3 regions of the Shinella sp. HZN7 genome follow, and region 1 is predicted to be linked to each of the others. Evidence: predicted binding sites of a transcription regulator. Region 1 holds the regulator's gene; each other region holds the start of a gene.
The links. Region 1 encodes HrcA, which represses chaperone genes, less so after heat shock. Its sites were predicted from a motif close to GTTAGCACTCNCNNNNNGNGAGTGCTAAC; they were not measured.

Region 1 (5,147 bases):
AGTCGCAATAGGGGCATTTGGCGGCACAGAACGGCCAGTGCACATAGATGCCGAAGCCGGGATCGGAAAGGTCCGATCCCATGCCCGGCCGGATATCGAGGGGCACCGCCGTCATCGCGCCTCAGGCCTTCAGGCAGGTTTCGACGAAGCGCTTGAAGGCACGGGCGCGGTGCGACAGCGCGACCGCGTCGCCCGGCTTCCAGCCGTGCTTTTCCTCTGCGCTCATCTCGCCGAAGGTCGTCTCGTAGCCGTCCGGCCGGAAGACCGGATCGTAGCCGAAACCCTCCGTGCCGCGCGGCGGCCAGACGACGTGGCCTTCCACTTCGCCGCGGAAGAGTTCGGTATGGCCGTCCGGCCAGGCAAGGCAGAGCACGGAGACGAAGCGCGCCGTGCGGTCCTTCGCCTCGGTGGCGCCCTTCTCGGCAAGCGCCTTCTCCACCTTCTCCATGGCCATGGCGAAGTCGCGCGTGCCGTCTTCCTTTTCCGCCCAGTTCGCCGTGTAGACGCCCGGCGCGCCGTCGAGCGCATCGATGACGAGGCCGGAATCGTCCGAAAGGGCGGGCAGGCCCGCGGCCTTCGCCGAGGCGAGCGCCTTGATCGCCGCATTCTCCTCGAAGGTCGTGCCCGTCTCGTCCGGCTCCTCGAAGTTCAGTTCGGCGGCGGACCTGGCGGAAAAGCCGAAGGGGCCGATCAGGTCCTCGATCTCGCGGATCTTTCCGGCATTGTGGCTGGCGACGACGATCGTCTTGGTGTCGAGCTTGCGCATGATGGTCCTTACGCGATGTTCCAGAGGCCCGGTTCGGCACATTCGAGGCTGTTGCCGGCGGGGTCGCGGAAATAGATGGAGCGGGCGCCGTTCGGCCAGCGGAAATCCGCTTCGATGGCGATTCCGGCTTCTTCGAGCTTTTTCACCCAGAAATCAAGCGCCGGGCCCGGCACGCGGAAACAGGCATGCCCCGGCCCCGTCGCGCCGTGTACCGGCACGGGAAAGGCGTGCGGCGGCGGCGGATGCACGGTTTCGGCCGGATTGAAGATCAGGAGAACGCCGGGACCGCAGCGGAAGAAGACGTGGCGGTTCGCCTGCCGTGTGATCTTTTCCAATCCCAGGATGCCGCCATAGAAGGCTTCCGCCGCGTCGAGGTCGTCCGCGTAGAGCGCGGTTTCGAGAATGCCTTCGATCGCGGCGGTCATGGCGAAACCTGTCTCAGGCGATCGCCTGCTTCTGCAGGGCGACGAGATCGGTGATGCCGGCACGGGCGAGCGCCATCAGGCCGGAGAACTCCTCCTCCGTGAACGGCTTGCCCTCGGCAGTGCCCTGGATTTCGACGATGCCGCCCGCGCCGGTCATGACGAAGTTGGCGTCGGTCTCGGCGGCGGAATCCTCGAGATAGTCGAGGTCGATGACCGACTGGGCGGCGAAGATGCCGCAGGAGATCGCGGCGACATGGTCCTTCAGGACCTTCTCGACCTTGATCATGTTGCGGGCCTCCATCCACTTCAGGCAGTCGTGAAGGGCGATCCAGGCGCCGGTGATGGACGCCGTGCGGGTGCCGCCATCGGCCTGGATGACATCGCAGTCGACGGTGATCTGGCGCTCGCCGAGCGCTTCGAGATCGACGACGGCGCGCAGCGAACGGCCGATGAGGCGCTGGATCTCCTGCGTGCGGCCGCCCTGCTTGCCGGTGGCGGCTTCGCGCTTCATGCGGTCGCCGGTGGCGCGGGGCAGCATGCCGTATTCGGCGGTCACCCAGCCCTTGCCGCTGTTGCGCAGCCACGGCGGGGTCTTGTCTTCGAGGCTGGCGGTGACGAGCACATGCGTGTCGCCGAACTTGACGAGACAGGAGCCTTCGGCATGTTTGGAAATGTTGCGCTCGAAGGAAACCTTGCGCATCTGGTCGGTTTTTCTGCCGGACGGCCGCATTGCGAACTCCTGTCTGAATTGTCTGGGAAGCTGCTTTAGACCAGTTCGCCGGGCGAGGGAATGGCGCCGCGCCGCGGGGCTGGCGTTTTGGCGCCGTTGCGGCGGAAAACCGCGGCGGGAAAATCCGTTTTGCGCTCCCGTTCGAAATCACTATATTCCTGTCGGATAACAGGGTTTGCTGCGGAAAGATGGTTTTGAAGAGATCTCCGGGTCCTGACAGTCAGGCGGCGCTCGACGAGCGTTCGGGCGAAATCTTCCGCCGCATCGTCGAAAGCTACCTGGAAAGCGGCGAGCCGCTCGGCTCGCGCAACCTGTCGCGCATCCTGCCCATGTCGCTCTCGCCGGCCTCCGTGCGCAACGTCATGAGCGATCTGGAGGAACTCGGCCTCATCTATTCGCCACATATCAGCGCCGGGCGCCTTCCGACGCAGCTTGGCCTGCGCTTCTTCGTCGATGCCTTCATGCAGGTGGGCAACATCTCGCCGGAGGATCGCGCCTCGATCGAGCGCCATGTGCGCCCGCACGGCCAGAAGCATACCGCCGTCGAGACCATGATGAACGAGGCGAGCCAGGCGCTGTCGGGCATGTCGCGCGGCGCGGGCATCGTCATCACCACGAAGAACGACGCCGTGCTGAAACATGTCGAGTTCATCCGGCTGGAGCCGACCAAGGCGCTCGTCGTGCTGGTCGGCGATCACGACCAGGTGGAGAACCGCATCATCGAACTGCCGGCGGGCGTGACGAGTTCGCAGCTCACCGAGGCCGCCAATTTCCTCAACGCCCATCTTGCCGGCAACACGCTCGTGGAAGCGCGCTCGCAGCTCGAACGGCTGCGCGGGGAGATCAGCAGCGAGCTGGACAAGCTGTCGCAGGATCTCGTCGAGCGGGGCCTTGCGGTCTGGTCCGGCGGCTTCGACGAGGGCAAGCCGACGCGGCTCATCGTGCGCGGCCGGGCGAACCTCTTGGAAGGCCTTGCCGGCGCCGAGGATGTCGATCGTCTGCGCATGCTCTTCGACGACCTGGAGCGCAAGGACAGCCTGATCGAACTCTTGAACCTTGCCGAGACGGGGCCGGGCGTGCGCATCTTCATCGGCTCGGAGAACAAGCTCTTCTCGCTGTCCGGCTCCTCGCTCATCGTCGCGCCCTATCGCGACAGCGACGACAAGATCGTCGGGGCCGTCGGCGTCATCGGGCCGACGCGGCTCAACTATTCCCGGATCGTGCCCATGGTGGACTATACGGCCCAGCTCATCTCGCGGCTTTCGCGCTGAAGGCCCGCAATCCCGGCATCGGCCCTTGATTTTTCGGGATCAAAGCTCGATATCGGGCCAAACCCTTACAAGATGCAATTCGGAGTACGTCATGACCGACGAGAACAAGAAACACGGACCTGACGAAGCGGCAGAGAACACCATTGCCGCCGACACGTTTGCGCCGGAGGAGGCGGTTGCCGAGGCGGATGCCCCGGCAGAGCCGGATCCGGTCGACGTGCTGCGGGCGGAAAATGCCGATCTCAGGGACAGGTACCTGCGTCTCGCCGCCGAGATGGACAATCTGCGCCGGCGCACCGAGCGCGACGTGAAGGACGCCAAGTCCTATTCCGTCGCCGGCTTCGCCCGCGACATGCTGGCCGTGTCGGACAACCTGCGCCGCGCGCTCGATGCCATTCCGGCCGAAGCGCAGGCGGCAGAGGACACCGGCCTGAAGGCGCTGGCCGAGGGCGTGGAGATGACCGAACGCTCCATGCTCGCAGCGCTCGAACGCCACGGCGTGCGCAAGCTCGACCCGATCGGCGAGAAGTTCGACCCGAACTTCCACCAGGCCATGTTCGAAGTGCCGAACCCGGATGTCCCCAGCAACACGGTCGTGCAGGTCGTGCAGGCCGGCTACGTCATCGGCGAGCGCGTGCTGCGCCCGGCCATGGTCGGCGTTTCCAAGGGTGGCCCGAAGGCGCCTGCTGGCGAGGCGAGCACCGCGCAGGCCTGATCGGCACACGACAGGACAAAGAAAAACCGGCGGTCGCAAAACCGCCGGTTTTTCTTTTGCATTCGGTAGATGTCAGGCCGCGTTCGACGCCTGTTCCTCGCTGAGGCAGGCGTAAATGGCGCTCTCGTTGTCGGAGGCGCGCAGCTTGGCGACCATTGCGGGGTCGCGCAGCACGCGGGCGATGCGCGACAATGCCTTGAGGTGATCCGCGCCGGCACCTTCCGGGGCCAGAAGCAGGAAGACGAGGTCGACCGGCTGGTCGTCCAACGCCTCGAAGTCCACGGGGGTTTCGAGCCTCGCGAAGAGGCCGGTGATCTGCGAAAGCTCCTTCAGCTTGCCGTGCGGGATGGCGATGCCATTGCCCACGCCGGTCGAACCGAGCCGCTCGCGCTGAAGGATGACGTCAAAAATCTCGCGTTCCGGAAGCCCGGTGATCTTTGCCGCTTTCGTCGCCAGTTCCTGAAGCAGCTGCTTCTTGGAATTGGCCTTCATCGCCGGAATAATCGCACTCTGCTGCAGCAAACCTGCCAATGCCATGCTTTTGTCCTCGTGCGCTGGGTGAAGGGTTTGAAGAGGCGTGGCGCCGTTCCGGCGCCACGCTCCCCGCACTCAGCCTTTGATATTGGCTGGGTCTATCCAGCCAATATTGCCGTCGTTGCGTCGGTAGACGATATTGAGCTGCTCCGATCCGGCGCTGCGGAAGAGAAGAACCGGTTCGTCCGTCATGTCGAGCGCCATCACGGCGCTGGCGACGGACATGGTCCGCAGTTTCTTCGTGCTTTCCGCAACGATGGTCGGCGCGTAGTCCTCGGGAAGCTCGTCGTCTTCGTCGGGGACCGAATCCATCACCGTGTAAGCCACTTCTGCAAAGGCATCATGACCATTGCCGTTGTGGTGATCCTTGAGCTTGCGCTTGTAGCGACGCAGGCGCTTCTCGATCCGTTCGGAGGCCGACTGGAAGGCCGCCAGCGGATCGTTCGCTTCACCATTCGCCTGCAAGGCCATGCCGGTATCGAGGTGCACCTTGCAATCGGCACTGAACCGCGACCCCGCTTTTTCCACGGTAACCTGGCTCGAATATCCTCCGTCGAAATATTTGGTTACGGCCTCTCCGACCTGCTCTTCAATGCGCTGACGGAAAGTTTCGCCGATTTCCATATGTTTACCGGATACACGCACACTCATGGAGGTTTCCTCTCTTTCGTGATTTGCGCGCAACAGTCTATTCCAACCTTACCCA
Region 2 (5,147 bases), 750 kb from region 1:
GCGCCGTTGGCGTCCACCGTCGGGCGGCGGCCGTAGCTGGCGACGCCGTCATGGAGGCTGCCGTCGGGGCGGCGGAAACGCACGGCGTAGATGCCGTTGCGCAGTTCGACCTCCGGCGGAAGCTGCATGTTGGCGGTCGGATAGCCGAGCGTGCGGCCGAGCTGCTTGCCGCCGATGACCTCCGCCTCGACCGTGTAGCGATAGCCGAGCTGGCCGGCGGCCTCCGCGACGGCGCCCTCGCCGAGCAGCGCGCGGATGAAGCTGGAGGAGATGACCGAGGCGTTCTCGTCGCGGAAGGCGTCGACCAGCGTCACGCCGAAGCCGTTATCCTCGCCGGCGGCCATCAGGAAGGCTGGTCCGCCTTCCCTGCCCCTGCCGAAGTGGAAATCGAAGCCGGTGACGACCTCGGAGGCGTGCAGCCAGTCCATCAGCACGGCGCGGATGAAATCATGCGCCGACATTTCGGAAAAACTGCGGTCGAACGGGTATTCGATGACGGCGGAAAAACCCATGCCTTCGAGGATGCGGGCCTTCAGCGGCGCCGGCGTCAGGCGGAAGACCGGGCGCTCCGGGCGGAAGACCGTGCGCGGATGCGGCTCGAAGGTCAGCACCAGGGCGGGGATGCCACGATCTTTGGCGATATCGAGCGCCCGTTGCAGCACGGCCTGGTGGCCGCGATGCACGCCGTCGAAATTGCCGATGGCGACGACGCCGCCGCGCAGGCGCTCCGGCAGCGGCTCCTTGGTTTCGTTCCTGTGAAATACCGTCATGACGACCGTCTCCGTCCCGTCACTGCAGCCTGGGCATCCACCATTTCGGGTGCGCGCCCTCCGCCTTCAGGAAAGCCTCCAGCTTCGCCTCGTCGGTACGGCCGCCCTCGACATAATGCTGCGCATGGATGCCGCCCGAAATATAGAGCACGTCGAGGCCGAAGGCTTCCGCGCCGCGCACGTCCGTCGGCATGCCGTCGCCGATGGCGATCACCCGCGACAGGTCGAAATCGCCGTGCACCTCGCGCGCTTCGGCGATCGATTTCTCATAGATCGGCCGATGCGGCTTGCCGGCGATCTGGCTCGTGCAGCCGAGTTCCTCATAGAGCTTGGCGATCGCGCCGGCGCAGGGAATGAGCCGGTGACCGCGCTCGACGACGAGATCGGGATTGGCGCAGATGAAGGGCAGCTTTCTCGCCGCGAGCGCCGTCAGCTCGGCGCGGTAATCCTCGACGGTTTCCGTCTCGTCGCTGCGCAGGCCCGCGCAGACGACAATGCCGGCCTCCTCCAGGCCGACCGGCTCGACGCCGAGGCCGTCAAGCAGCGGCAGGTCCTTTTCGGCACCGATGAAATAGATCTTCTTCGGCCCTTCGGCGATCAGCGCGCGGGTGACGTCGCCGGACGTGACGATCCGGTCATAGGCGTCGTCGGTGACGCCGAGGCCGCGGATCTGCACCTTCACGCCGGGATGCGGACGCGGGGAATTGGTGATCAGCACGACGGCAAGGCCGGCGGCACGGGCCGCGGCAAGAGCCTCGGAAGCATAGGAGAAAGCTTCGACGCCATTGTGCAGGACGCCCCAGACGTCGCAGAGCACCACGTCATAGTGCGCGGCAATGTCGCTGAAGGATTGGATGCGTTGAGCCATCAGGGGATTCCCGTATCGAGGTCGAGCCCGGCTGACATCGCAAAGCGAGGCCAAGAAAACAAGCCTCTCCACACAATTTTGCTCGATCAACGGGGAAAGGAATGAAAATTCATCGCGCTGACTTGATGGCGTGCGATGGCGCTCCCATCTGGCGGCTGCGGTAACCATTCCGGGCGAAATATTTTGCGGGCGTCGTTCTTGACTCCAGGCGCTCCGCCGCCTATCTCGGCATCGCTAGCACTCAAAGGAGACGAGTGCTAACATCAATCCATCGGATCCGTCTCGCGATCCGCAATGTCATTTGATCGAGGGAAAAGACAATGGCAAGCACCACCTTCCGCCCGCTTCACGACCGCGTCGTCGTTCGTCGCGTCGAATCCGAAGCCAAGACCAAGGGCGGCATCATCATTCCGGACACCGCCAAGGAAAAGCCGCAGGAAGGCGAAGTCGTCGCCGTCGGCTCCGGCGCCCGCGATGAAAGCGGCAAGGTTGTTCCGCTGGACGTCAAGGCCGGCGACCGCGTCCTGTTCGGCAAGTGGTCGGGCACCGAAGTCAAGCTCGACGGCGAAGACCTTCTGATCATGAAGGAAGCCGACATCATGGGCATCATCGGCTGATCTGCCGATAACCCTTTCCCAATTCCGCTGACACCTCTTCAGGAGTTCTCACAATGGCAGCCAAAGAAGTCAAATTCGGCCGCACCGCGCGCGAAAAGATGCTGCGTGGCGTCGACGTCCTCGCAGACGCCGTGAAGGTCACGCTCGGCCCCAAGGGCCGCAACGTCGTCATCGACAAGTCCTTCGGCGCTCCGCGCATCACCAAGGACGGCGTTTCCGTCGCCAAGGAAATCGAACTGGAAGACAAGTTCGAGAACATGGGCGCCCAGCTCGTCCGTGAAGTCGCTTCCAAGACCAACGACATCGCCGGCGACGGCACCACGACCGCAACCGTTCTTGCCCAGGCCATCGTTCGCGAAGGCGCCAAGGCCGTTGCCGCCGGCATGAACCCGATGGACCTGAAGCGCGGCATCGACCTCGCCGTCGCCGAAGTCGTCAAGGATCTCCAGGCCAAGGCCAAGAAGATCAACACCTCGGAAGAAGTCGCCCAGGTCGGCACCATCTCGGCCAACGGCGAGCGCCAGATCGGCCTCGACATTGCCGAAGCCATGCAGAAGGTCGGCAACGAAGGCGTCATCACGGTTGAAGAAGCCAAGACCGCCGAGACCGAACTCGAAGTCGTCGAAGGCATGCAGTTCGACCGCGGGTACCTGTCGCCCTACTTCGTGACCAACCCGGAAAAGATGGTCGCCGACCTCGAAGACGCCTACATTCTCCTGCACGAGAAGAAGCTCTCGAACCTTCAGGCCATGCTCCCGGTTCTCGAAGCCGTCGTCCAGACGGGCAAGCCGCTGGTCATCGTCGCTGAAGACGTCGAAGGCGAAGCGCTTGCGACCCTCGTCGTCAACAAGCTGCGTGGCGGCCTCAAGATCGCTGCCGTCAAGGCTCCGGGCTTCGGCGACCGCCGCAAGGCCATGCTGGAAGACATCGCCATCCTGACGGGCGGCACGGTCATCTCCGAAGACCTCGGCATCAAGCTCGAGAACGTCACGCTCGACATGCTCGGCAAGGCCAAGAAGGTCTCGATCTCCAAGGAAAACACGACGATCGTCGACGGTGCCGGCCAGAAGGCCGAAATCGAAGGCCGCGTCGCGCAGATCAAGGCCCAGATCGAGGAAACCACCTCCGACTACGACCGCGAGAAGCTGCAGGAACGTCTTGCCAAGCTCGCCGGCGGCGTTGCCGTCATCCGCGTCGGCGGCTCGACGGAAGTCGAAGTGAAGGAAAAGAAGGACCGCATCGACGACGCTCTCAACGCGACGCGCGCTGCCGTTCAGGAAGGCATCGTACCGGGCGGCGGCGTTGCCCTGCTGCGTTCCTCCACGAAGATCTCGGTCAAGGGCGAGAACGACGACCAGGAAGCCGGCATCAACATCGTGCGCAAGGCTCTCCAGTCGCTGGTTCGCCAGATCGCGGAAAACGCAGGTGACGAAGCCTCCATCGTCGTCGGCAAGATCCTCGACAAGAACGAAGACAACTTTGGCTACAACGCCCAGACCGGCGAATACGGCGACCTGATCGCGCTCGGCATCGTCGACCCGGTCAAGGTTGTCCGCACGGCCCTGCAGAACGCCGCTTCGGTTGCCTCGCTGCTGATCACGACGGAAGCTATGATCGCCGAGCTGCCGAAGAAGGATGCACCGGGCGGCATGCCCGGCGGCATGGGCGGCATGGGCGGCATGGACATGATGTGATAGGCGAAAGCCTTCACATCTGAGCCATCCGGTTCAGTTCGGAAGGGGCGGTCTTCGGGCCGCCCCTTTTGCGTTTGAAACGGCGGCGGACCTGCATCGTTACCGTGAAAAGAATTTTTCCATTTGTACAATAATTATCAAAAAGCCGTTGATGGCATCAAAAAACCAACTATAAAGACGCTCCAAGTGAACTTTAAAGATTCACCGGGGATCAGGCGCTGAAATTCGACGGGACTATAGTCGATTTGTCGTGCTGCCGGATGCCTCCAAGCATTGGAAAGAAACCGTCGGGGGGCCTGCATGAAGGCCAGCGGCGGTCTTCACGCGTACATCCGCTCCGATAGAAAAGACGGAGCCGGATGCAGTTCAGTCCATGAGAAAGTGGTTCGGCGGGCTTCGATGGTTGTCAGCCGGCACTGTTTTTTAGCATGTCTTGTGCCGTCACGGCGCGGGACATGTCGGCCAAATTCGAGCAACTGCCTGAGGTCGTAGGTGTTCAAGATAATCAAGACTGATCTCTCGTCGCCCTTTCTGCCGGGCTCGATGGAGTTCGACGAGACGGACAACGAACTGCTCACGCAATATTGCGTGACGGAGCGCTGGACCGGCGATCTCTCCAACGGCCTCTTTGCGCTGGGCGACAAGGCGGCGCTGGCGCATGGCCTGCCGCAGCGCACCTGCGGCCTTCTGAACCTCATCCGCTGCTACGAGCCGCTCGACCGCACGCGCGTGCTGGAGCTCTTCGAGCAGGCGGCGGCGTCCTCGTCGTCCTTCTGCTTCTCGACGACCATCCATCTCGACGGCGCGCCGCGCCAGCCGGTGTTCTGCGTCGGGGAATCGACGGGCCTTGAGGAGAAGTATGCCGGCTCCATCATCGGCGTCTTCATCTTCCCCCGCTTCCAGATCGATCTCGCCGGCCGCCGCTTCAAGCGGCAGTAAGGCGGCTTACGCCGCCTCGCTCGTCTCCGAACCCGGGCGGATGCGCTCCACCGGCATCGGGCGGCCGAGGAAGTAGCCCTGCGCCTCGTCGCAGCCCTCGTCGAGCAGGATGTCGAGCTGGCTGCGCGTCTCCACGCCCTCCGCCAGGACCGGCACGCGCAGCGTCTGGCCGAGGGCCAGGATGGCGCGGATGATGGCCTTCGCCTCCGGGCTCGCCTCCACCTCGCTCATGAAGCTGCGGTCGAGCTTGATCTTGTCG
Region 3 (5,147 bases), on a different replicon from region 1:
AGCGGCTGGGTCTTCCGCGATGCCGTGCCTGCGCGAGACCTCCCTTACGACGCCCGCGCACAGGCGTGCGGCTTCTCTGGGCAGCAGGTTTGCCGAACTCATTCCTCCCTCCGAAACCGGCCCGCCCCCGCGGAGGCGGGCCGAATGCTCGTAGCTTAGAAGTCCATGCCGGCGCCAGCGGGCAGCGCCGGAGCGGCTTCCTTCTTCGGCTTCTCGGCGATCATCGCTTCGGTCGTCACCAGCAGGCCGGCGACGGAGGCGGCATCCTGAAGCGCGGTACGCACGACCTTGGCCGGATCGATGACGCCCTGGGCGTAGAGATCACCATACTCGCCGGTCTGCGCGTTCCAGCCATAGGAGAAGTCTGCCTTCTCACGCAGCTTGCCGACGATCACCGAGCCTTCGGCACCGGCATTCTCGGCGATCTGGCGGACCGGCGCCTCGATCGCCCGGCGGACGATCTCGACGCCGACGCGCTGGTCCGGATTGGCCGCCTGGATGTTGTCGAGCGCCTTCACGGCTCGCAGCAACGCAACGCCGCCGCCCGGCAGGATGCCTTCCTCGACAGCCGCCCGGGTGGCATGGAGCGCATCGTCGACGCGGTCCTTCTTCTCCTTCACCTCGACTTCGGTCGAGCCGCCGACGCGGATGACGGCAACGCCGCCGGCGAGCTTGGCAAGCCGTTCCTGCAGCTTCTCGCGGTCGTAGTCGGAGGTGGTTTCCTCGATCTGCGCGCGGATCTGCGTAACGCGGCCGTCAATCTCGGTCTTGGAACCGACACCATCGATGATCGTGGTGTTTTCCTTCTCGATCGCCACTTTCTTGGCACGGCCGAGCATGTTGAGCGTGACGTTCTCGAGCTTGATGCCGAGGTCTTCGGAGATGACCGTGCCGCCCGTCAGGATGGCGATGTCTTCGAGCATGGCCTTGCGGCGATCGCCGAAGCCGGGAGCCTTGACGGCAGCGATCTTCAGGCCGCCGCGCAGCTTGTTGACGACGAGCGTCGCAAGCGCTTCGCCTTCGACGTCTTCGGCGATGATGAGAAGCGGCTTGCCGGACTGGACGACGGCTTCGAGGACCGGAAGCATCGCCTGCAGGTTCGAGAGCTTCTTCTCGTGAATGAGAATATAGGGATCTTCCAGTTCGACCCGCATCTTGTCCTGGTTGGTGACGAAATAGGGGCTGAGGTAACCGCGGTCGAACTGCATGCCTTCGACGACTTCGAGTTCGGTCTCGGCGGTCTTGGCCTCCTCGACCGTGATGACGCCCTCGTTGCCGACCTTCTCCATCGCTTCGGCAAGATAGCGGCCGATCTCGGCATCGCCATTGGCCGAGATGGTGCCGACCTGGGCGATCTCGGCGTTCTTGGAAATCTTGCGGGCGTTGGCCTTCAGTTCCTTGACGACGGCGTCGACGGCGAGGTCGATCCCGCGCTTCAGGTCCATCGGGTTCATGCCGGAAGCAACGGCCTTGGCGCCTTCCTTGACGATGGCTTGGGCAAGCACGGTCGCGGTCGTGGTGCCGTCGCCGGCGAGATCGTTGGTCTTCGATGCCACTTCGCGAAGCATCTGCGCGCCCATGTTCTCGAACTTGTCTTCCAGTTCGACTTCCTTGGCGACGGAAACACCGTCCTTGGTGATGCGCGGAGCGCCGAAGGACTTGTCGATGACGACGTTGCGGCCCTTGGGGCCGAGCGTGACCTTCACCGCGTTGGCAAGCACATCGACCCCACGCAGCATGCGTTCACGGGCATCGGTGTGAAACCTGACTTCTTTCGCAGCCATTTCTTCAACTCCTCAATAGGCAGCTATCTGACTGATGGTTTGGATTTCCTAGGTCGTCTCAGGCAGCGTGTTTTTGTTCGGCCTGCGCCTCGATGACGCCCATCACATCGCTTTCCTTCATGATCAGCAGGTCCTCGCCGTTGATCTTGATCTCCGTGCCGGACCACCTGCCGAACAGGATGCGATCGCCGGGCTTGACGTCGAGCGCCTGGATCTGGCCGGCATCGTTGCGCGCGCCCGGACCGACGGCGATGACCTCGCCTTCCTGCGGCTTTTCCTTGGCGGTATCGGGAATGATGATGCCCCCCTTGGTCTTCTCTTCGGATTCGACCCGGCGAACGAGGATGCGATCATGAAGCGGTCGGAACGACATGTTTTCCTCCAATGGACAAACAATGATGACGTTGTTCCCCCTGGCCGGACCGGATGACCAGTCCGGGCGGGTGCAAAACCTCGGTCGAGCGTTTTGCGCGAATGATCTGGTTTGGCTGTTTTTCGATTTCAAGAGGAGCAGAAGAAAAAATCAGCACTCGCTCTACGGATCTGCTAAAGCTCTGGAAAAAATAACAAATTTAGTTCGCGCGTTCGGGAATTCGTTGATGGTGGCAAATTTTTTGCGTCACAACACTTTCCGCAGTTCCTTCGTCAGAAAATCCACCAGCCGTCTCAATCGCTGCACCGTCCGCCTGGTCTCGGGATAGACAAGCGAGACAGGCAATGGCTCGGGCTCGAAATCGACCAGCACCCGCACCAGCTTGCCTTCGGCCACATCCTCGGCTGCCTGGTACGACAGTGCCGATGTGATGCCGAGGTCCACGCGCGCCGCTTCCAGTGCCGAGGTCGCATCGTTGACGATGAGACGCATGTCCAGAACCCGCGGTGACGAACCGTGCAAAGACAATGGACCGGGAGAGCGAAGGCTTGAATGCTGGATCCAGTGATGACGCGAGAGATCGTTCGGTTCCTGCGGCACCCCGTGCCGGGACAGGTATGACGGGCTCGCAAGAGCCCACCAATGGACATAACCGATGCGCTTGGCGATCAGCGAAGGCGCATCGACCGGGCCGATGCGGACGCCGAGATCGAAATCCTCCGCCTGGAGATCGATAATGCCGTCGGATAATTCCAGCCCGACGTCGATCAGCGGATGCTCCTTCAGGAAGTGGCAGACCGCCGGCAGCACATGCATCCGGCCGAATGTCAGCGGCGCCGTCATGCGGATCTGGCCTTGCGGCTCGTTCCACCGACCGCCGACGACCTGCAGGATCTCGTCGTAGTCGGCCAGGAGATGTCGCGCGCGGTGTACCAGCACGCGGCCGGCCTCAGTTGCGCGGCACCGGCGCGCGCTGCGCTCGAACAGGACCACGCCGAGCGATTGCTCAAGCTCTCCAAGGATACGCGAGATCGACGGAAGCGAGAGGTTGAGTTTGCGCCCGGCAGCGACAAGCGACCCCTCTTCCTCCACCGCGACAACGACTTTGAGCTGCCGCAACCTGTCCATGAATCCTTCCAGATTTCAAAACCATTGCTTTTTCCAATACTGAATTGTTCAGCATTACGGAACCATATAAAACGCGTCCATCACAATGGCTGCCGCATGAGCGGCCACAAGGCGGTGGAAAAATGCAGTTTCCTCAATCGATCACGGATGTGGCCACGTTGACCGAATACGGACGACAGCGTCTCTCCGAACATTTCTTCATGCGTGAGATGCTCTATTCGGAGGTCGGCAACCTTCACGGCGTTCCCAACATTCCCGAGAATCCCGAACTTGCATTGCAGGTCGGATGTGAGGTCGCCTCCCGGCTGCTGGAGCCCTTGAAGCGCGCGTTCGGCCATGTGTCGATACGCAGCGCCTATCGTTCCCCGGTGCTCAATGCCTTCTGCAACGAACGTTTTCGAGCCGGGGATACCGCGTGCTGGTGCACCGACAACGACATCAACGCTGCACGCCACATCTGGGACCGGCGCGACAGTGACGGGCATCTGGGAGGAACCGTTACCGTCTTCATCCCGGCCTATCTTGAGCACTACCGGAAAACCGACGACTACCGACCTCTCGCGTGGTGGATCCGCGACCACATAGACGATTACGCAGAGCTGTTCTTCTTCAGGAATCTCTGCGCCTTCAATATCCGCTGGTATCAAGGGCCTTCGGAGAAGGCGATCTGGTATCTCGATCCACCAACGCGCAGCATGCTGACCAAAATGGGCACGGACGGTTTCGACGGCGACCACGGCCAATTCTACCGCAGCATCATCAAGCCGCAGGGATAATAGTGCGCTTGGCGTCGGAGGCGCCTTCTCGACGGCACGGACGAGCGATTGTTACGATGTGCGCAATAATGAAGTGCGGAACACGGGCGTTCTGCCTGGACGTCGTCTGTAGCACCTTGCAAGCGCGGATCGGGAATGGACCCGGCCGATACTCGCAGGAGTGCAAAATGAAGCTTTATCACCATCCGCTGTCGGGCCATTGTCACCGGGCACGCCTCTTCCTCTCGCTGCTCGGCCTGTCTCATGACCTGGTCGAAGTCGATCTCAAGTCGGGCGCACACAAGAAGCCGGACTTCCTTGAAATGAACCCGTTCGGCCAGGTCCCCGTCCTCGATGACGGTGGTGTCTTCATTTCCGATTCCAACGCGATCCTGGTCTACCTCGCGAAGAAGGCCGCCCGCACCGATTGGCTGCCGGAAGATGCGAAGGGTGCCGCCGCCGTCCAGCGCTGGCTGTCGGTTGCCGCCGGCGAAATCGCCTATGGCCCGGCCGCCGCGCGACTGATCACGGTCTTCGGCGCCAAGTTCAATCCGGAAGAAGTCATCAATCGCGCGCACACGGTACTGGGCAGAATGGAAAGCCAGCTCACCGGTCGCGACTGGCTGGTTGGCGACCGCCCGACGATCGCAGACGTCGCCATCTACAGCTATGTGGCACGCGCTCCCGAAGGAAACGTCGATCTTTCGGACTACCCGGCCGTCGGCGCCTTCCTCCGCCGTGTGGAAGCGCTGCCGGGTTTTGTGGATTTCGTCCGCACGCCGGTCGGCCTCGCAGCAGCCTGAATGCGATCGGAGCGCGCCTGCCCGCGCGCTCTGCCACTCCTGGAGGGCGGGACATGCACGACAAGACACTGCCGACATGGCACGAAGGCGAAAGGCTTCTTCAGGAGAAGGTGGGCGTCGTCGAGCGCATGGCCGTCGTCGGCCAGCGCGTCGTCCGCGACTACATGCCCGACCAGCATCGCGACTTCTACGCCCAGCTCCCCTTCATCGTGCTCGGCAGTGTCGATTCCAGGGATGACGTGTGGGCGACCTTCATCGAGGGGCGCCCCGGCTTCATGTCCTCTCCTTCACCGACCGCGCTCGA

Region 2: the regulator HrcA is predicted to act here: its motif matches at 1,872-1,900, upstream of groES (co-chaperone GroES).
Region 3: the regulator HrcA is predicted to act here: its motif matches at 2,307-2,335, upstream of shn_RS28995 (co-chaperone GroES).

Annotation. Positions count from the first base shown of each region.
Region 1 is NZ_CP015736.1:4,647-9,793, forward strand. It holds gene hemW (radical SAM family heme chaperone HemW) at 1-115, opposite strand, end outside; gene rdgB (RdgB/HAM1 family non-canonical purine NTP pyrophosphatase) at 122-766, opposite strand; gene shn_RS00030 (VOC family protein) at 775-1,191, opposite strand; gene rph (ribonuclease PH) at 1,205-1,921, opposite strand; gene hrcA (heat-inducible transcriptional repressor HrcA) at 2,116-3,192, shown strand; gene grpE (nucleotide exchange factor GrpE) at 3,284-3,907, shown strand; gene ptsN (PTS IIA-like nitrogen regulatory protein PtsN) at 3,980-4,444, opposite strand; gene hpf (ribosome hibernation-promoting factor, HPF/YfiA family) at 4,517-5,092, opposite strand.
Region 2 is NZ_CP015736.1:751,056-756,202, reverse strand. It holds gene shn_RS03640 (bifunctional riboflavin kinase/FAD synthetase) at 1-770, opposite strand, end outside; gene shn_RS03635 (TIGR01459 family HAD-type hydrolase) at 790-1,638, opposite strand; gene groES (co-chaperone GroES) at 1,959-2,255, shown strand; gene groL (chaperonin GroEL) at 2,309-3,949, shown strand; gene shn_RS03620 (hypothetical protein) at 4,442-4,888, shown strand; gene shn_RS03615 (EAL domain-containing protein) at 4,895-5,147, opposite strand, start outside.
Region 3 is NZ_CP015739.1:379,029-384,175, reverse strand. It holds gene shn_RS29005 (hypothetical protein) at 1-102, opposite strand, end outside; gene groL (chaperonin GroEL) at 156-1,784, opposite strand; gene shn_RS28995 (co-chaperone GroES) at 1,843-2,157, opposite strand; gene shn_RS28990 (LysR family transcriptional regulator) at 2,404-3,285, opposite strand; gene shn_RS28985 (hypothetical protein) at 3,408-4,061, shown strand; gene shn_RS28980 (glutathione S-transferase family protein) at 4,229-4,843, shown strand; gene shn_RS28975 (pyridoxamine 5'-phosphate oxidase family protein) at 4,897-5,147, shown strand, end outside.